DNA from 2 places in the Candidatus Nitrosacidicoccus tergens genome. Region 2 is predicted to be linked to the other one. Evidence: riboswitches for the same ligand, from Rfam matches in the RefSeq annotation. Region 2 holds a riboswitch; the other holds the start of a gene.

Region 1 (2,467 bases), 800 kb from region 2:
GCGATTCCAACTAATCCCCCTTGATAACCGGGCACAAGATGAGCATTAGCAGCTAGCACAGCTAGACTATCGGCAGGCGTTACAAAAAAATGCTGACCTAAAATCATATTCCGATCCCCATCTCCATCAGAAGCTGCTCCAAAGTCTGGAGGAGCTTCCCCATACATTTTCTCTACTAAGGTTTTTGCATAGACTAAATTAGGATCTGGATGGCCGCCACCAAAATCAGGAAGCGGAATATGGTTGAATAACGCACTTGGCTGAACGCCTAACCGATGTTGGAAAATAGCCTGAGCGTAAGGGCCAGTAATTGCGTGCATAGCATCAAAACACATTTGAAATTTTTGCTGCTTAAAGTGATCTTTAATTTGATCAAAATCAAATAAAGCTTCCATTAAAGCAAGGTAATCGGCAATAGGGTCAATAATCTCTACTGTCATTTCTCCTAAGATATAAGTGCCTAACTGATCTAAAGGTAGATCTTCACCTTGACAGATAAAATAGCGATTAATTTGCTGGCTTTTCTGATAAATAGCTTCAGTGAGAAATTCAGGAGCAGGTCCTCCATTACTGGTATTGTACTTTACTCCAAAATCCCCATCTATTCCTGCTGGGTTATGGCTTGCTGAAAGGATAATCCCGCCCAAAGCTTGGTGTTTACGAATTACGCAGGAAATTGCTGGGGTAGAAAATAATCCATCCCGACCCACAATTATTTTGCCAATCTGATTAGCAGCCGCTATTTTTAAGATAATCTGAATGGCTTCTTGGTTATAGTAACGACCATCACCTCCCAAAACTAAGGTTTTAACTGCTGGGGAGTCTAAAGCATCAAAGATAGATTGAATAAAATTCGCTAAATAATTGAGCTGTTGAAAGTGCTTAACTTTTTTTCTTAGCCCAGAAGTACCCGGGCGTTGATCTAAATAGGGGGTAGTGGAGATTTTTTTAATGAGCATATTATTCTGTTTGAGTAAAACATAGCTTGTTCAGCTTAAGGATAACAGAATCTAATTTTCTAAAAACTAATAGGCATTATTAGTGGGCAAACCACACACAGTTTATAACCTGAAGTGATAGGAGAATACCATCTCCAACGACTAGCTAAAATAGCTACTGCCATATAGTTTAGTATCGAAAAATTTACAGTAAATTACCCCCTTGATTATTTAAAAAATGCCCTTATGTTAGGGTAAGTAATTTTATTGATTATAAAAAAAGGAGATTTTAGTACATGACCACCCCTAGTCCTAAGGAAACCCTAGGCTTTCAAACAGAGGTGAAGCAACTGCTTCATTTGATGATTAATTCTTTATACAGCAATAAGGAAATTTTTCTGCGGGAGCTGATTTCCAATGCCGCTGATGCTTCAGATAAGTTTCGCTTTGAGGCTCTCACTAATAATGCTTTATTTGAAGAGGATAGTCATCTAAAAATTCAGATTGCTTTTGATAAGAATCAACGGACTATTACTATTGCTGATAATGGGATTGGGATGGAGCGGCAAGAGGTAATTGATAATATTGGTACCATTGCAAAATCAGGGACTCGTGCCTTTTTAGAAAATCTCTCTGGGGATAAGAAAAAGGATATGCACTTAATTGGGCAATTTGGGGTAGGGTTTTATTCTGCCTTTATTGTGGCTGATAAAGTGACCTTAGAAACGCGCAAAGCCGGTTTAGGTGCTGATCAAGGAATTCGCTGGGAATCGGAAGGAGCGGGGGAGTTCACCGTTGAATCTATCGATAAACCCACCCGAGGCACTACGATTACTTTGCATCTAAAAGAAGGAGAAGATGAGTTTTTAAATAGCTGGCGATTAAGAACCATTATTACCAACTACTCTGATCATATCGATGTCCCCATTGAAATGATTAAGGAAGTTCACGATCATGACCATAGTCATGATCACGGGGATGAGAACAAAAAAGAAGAAGAGGAAGAAATTAAAGAGATTAAAGAAGAGTGGGAGCAGGTTAATAAAGCCACTGCACTTTGGACTTTATCTAAAAATGAAATTAAAGAAGACGAATATAAAGCTTTTTATAAACATATCTCCCATGATTTTGAAGATCCTATGGGTTGGACTCATAATCGAGTAGAAGGCAAGTTAGAATATACTTCATTGTTATTTATTCCTGCCCGTGCCCCCTTTGATCTCTGGGATCGAGATCAACGCCATGGTATTAAGCTTTATGTCCAACGTACCTTTATCATGGATGATGCAGAGCAACTGATGCCCCGTTATTTACGGTTTATTAAAGGGGTGGTGGATTCTAATGATTTACCTTTGAATATCTCTCGAGAAATTCTTCAGAATAATAAAATTATTGATACCATCCGAGGCGGATCGGTGAAGAAAATCCTGGGTATGCTAGAAGATATGGCAGAAAAAGAGCCAGAAAAATATCAAACCTTCTGGAAAGCATTTGGACAGGTGATTAAAGAAGGCCCCGGCGAAGATTAT
Region 2 (2,467 bases):
CGGGTGGCTTGGAGGGACATATTCAGGATCCATAGGGAATGGTAATCCACCAGTAGCAAAAGCTGAAGGGACAGTTAAAGGAAATAAAAAAATGGAAGAAGTAGCTAAAGGCAATAAAAAAAGCCCACCAAGAGTAAAATTACCTATTGTCCTAATAATCTTTTCCATGAGCTTTTTACTCTCTTATATAATAATTATTCCTATTCTGCAGCTTTTAACTGCAGGGCAAAAATAGACAGATTGGCTAGATAAATAATATATTATTGAGATTAATATACCATAAATATACCATACTATTATTTACCTACTAAAAATCTAAAATCAGTTAGCAGGATTATATTCTAATTGATCCCTACACGATAAGCTTCCTCTTGTTTCAAGACAGCTAAATAAAGCTCTCGATCACTAAGATAACCATCTCCGTCAAGATCGATTGCATGGAACCGATCATCAGCAGCTAAATCTACTTCTAATTCACTGATTTTGCTATCTTTATTTATATCTAATTCTTGAAAGAATTGTTCATTAACCTCTTTCTGTGCATTTTTATAAGTCGCATTAGCAGATGTCTGATCTTGAGCAGAGCTAGGAATGGTTAGTGTTAGTGCGAAAACTCCACCAAGAATGGCTGAATAGCTGATAAATTTTGAATTTTTCATATACATATGTACTCTCCTTTTTAGTATGGAAGGATTTATAAACATCCATCCGCCCTAAGAATAGGATCTATTATGAAAAATTCAAGACGATGAAAGAGATATTTTTATGAAAAACACCTTACATTGAAGTAAATATCTAAATAATAGATAAGCTTATCGTTTTGTTTAGCTTTAAATTTAACGGGAAATCAGCATTTATTTTTAATCTTGCTACCCTTTTATGCATACAAAGTAGCTATCTTATCTTGAAAAAAATTTTTTTTTGTGTAAATTAGTTATCAAAACTAGTGAGATGGCATTCTCCTATAACCGCCATTATGGCTAATAATGCCTACAACTTCCTAAGAATGGGAGAGGTGGGTGTTTTTCTGTATCTTTAGCTATAGCCCTCCCTCTTATTTCTTTCCTAGGAAGATATTAAAAAGGCGAGAGGAGATTAATCTATAGCTATATTCCTACTCATAGACTCTCTTCTACTCGTCCCTATAAATTTAATTTAGGAGAAGAGATGTTATCTACTATCCTTATAATCATTGTAATTACAGCAAGCATTCAAGCTCTCTTTGGGGTGGGTGTTTTACTTTTTGGTACCCCTCTGCTTTTATTGATTGACTATCCCTTTATCGATGCATTGATTATTCTTTTACCCATTTCTATTAGTATTAATCTACTTCAGATCATAAAGAATTACCCTAATATTGATTGGTTATTTTATAAAAAAATTCTTTTCTACACCATTCCTTTCGTAGTTATTTTCCTTTATTTAGTAACCCGCATAAGCCTTAATATAGGGCTTATTATAGGGTTATTTTTAGTTTTTGTGGCTTTAAAGAGCACCTCTCAGTATATTGCGGTAAAGGTAGAAAAACTGATGCATTATGAGCGAATCTACTTTATCGCTATGGGAATAGTGCATGGGCTGACTAATTTAGGAGGATCTTTACTTACCGCAGCTGTGCATGCTACAGGAGGAAGTAAGGATAGAATGCGAGGAACTGCGGCTATCTCTTATGGCACATTTGCTATTTTTCAGCTAGCTACACTATCTGCTGTAGCACTTAAGGAAGTTAACATTTCTTGGTCTCATTTAACTTACCTAGCCGCTGGTATTAGTGCGTTCTTTATTGCAGATCATCTAGTTTATACCAAAATTAACAACGAGCAATATAGCAAAATTTTTGCTGGATTTTTATTTATCTCAGGTATATCTCTGATCGGCAAGTCTATTCAGGCAATTGGATAAGTGAAATTTCAACTATCGCTCACTAGATCCTGGTGTGATTTATATTTCATTCTGATTTTAGGATTCAGCCAAGTGCTTATCTTGAAATCTGCGATAGCTGCAGCAGATAATTCTTTTCCCAAAATACCACAGGCTTGGATTGATAGAAATATTGAACAGAAAATTGTGAGTTTAGAAGGCTGGCTAGAGCCCTACAAGAAAGTTGCCCTTTATGCAAGAACAACTGGCTATCTAGATATACTTTATGTAGATGTAGGATCTAGTGTTAAAAAAGGAGAGGTTCTTGCCCAACTTAGTGTTCCTGATCTTGAAGCAGATTATCGGATGGCAAGAGCTTATCTCTATGAAGCAAAAGCTAAGCTTAGCCAAGCTGAGGCAGTTTATAAATTCAAAGCACGAATCGCAGAGCGTCTCCATGGACTCTATAAGAGTATGCAAATGGCTGTAACCGCAGATGAAATTGATATTGCTGATGCTGAAAAAGTCACTGCTGAGGGTGAAGTTGCTGTTAGTAAAGCAGCTATTAAAGTTGCTCAAGCTAAATTTGAGAATCTCAAGGTAAATT

What was found. Region 2 has a riboswitch for fluoride ahead of NSCAC_RS00200 (TSUP family transporter). Riboswitches for the same ligand answer to the same signal wherever they lie in the genome.
Region 1: it holds a riboswitch for fluoride, as region 2 does, so the genes downstream of both, NSCAC_RS05085 (alpha-D-glucose phosphate-specific phosphoglucomutase) here and NSCAC_RS00200 (TSUP family transporter) in region 2, are expected to answer to the same signal.

The regions. Positions count from the first base shown of each region.
Region 1 is NZ_LR778175.1:1,042,904-1,045,370, reverse strand. It holds gene NSCAC_RS05085 (alpha-D-glucose phosphate-specific phosphoglucomutase) at 1-959, opposite strand, end outside; fluoride riboswitch at 1,023-1,104, opposite strand; gene htpG (molecular chaperone HtpG) at 1,235-2,467, shown strand, end outside.
Region 2 is NZ_LR778175.1:33,924-36,390, forward strand. It holds gene NSCAC_RS00190 (EF-hand domain-containing protein) at 1-168, opposite strand, end outside; gene NSCAC_RS00195 (EF-hand domain-containing protein) at 342-659, opposite strand; fluoride riboswitch at 939-1,000, shown strand; gene NSCAC_RS00200 (TSUP family transporter) at 1,168-1,902, shown strand; gene NSCAC_RS00205 (efflux RND transporter periplasmic adaptor subunit) at 1,975-2,467, shown strand, end outside.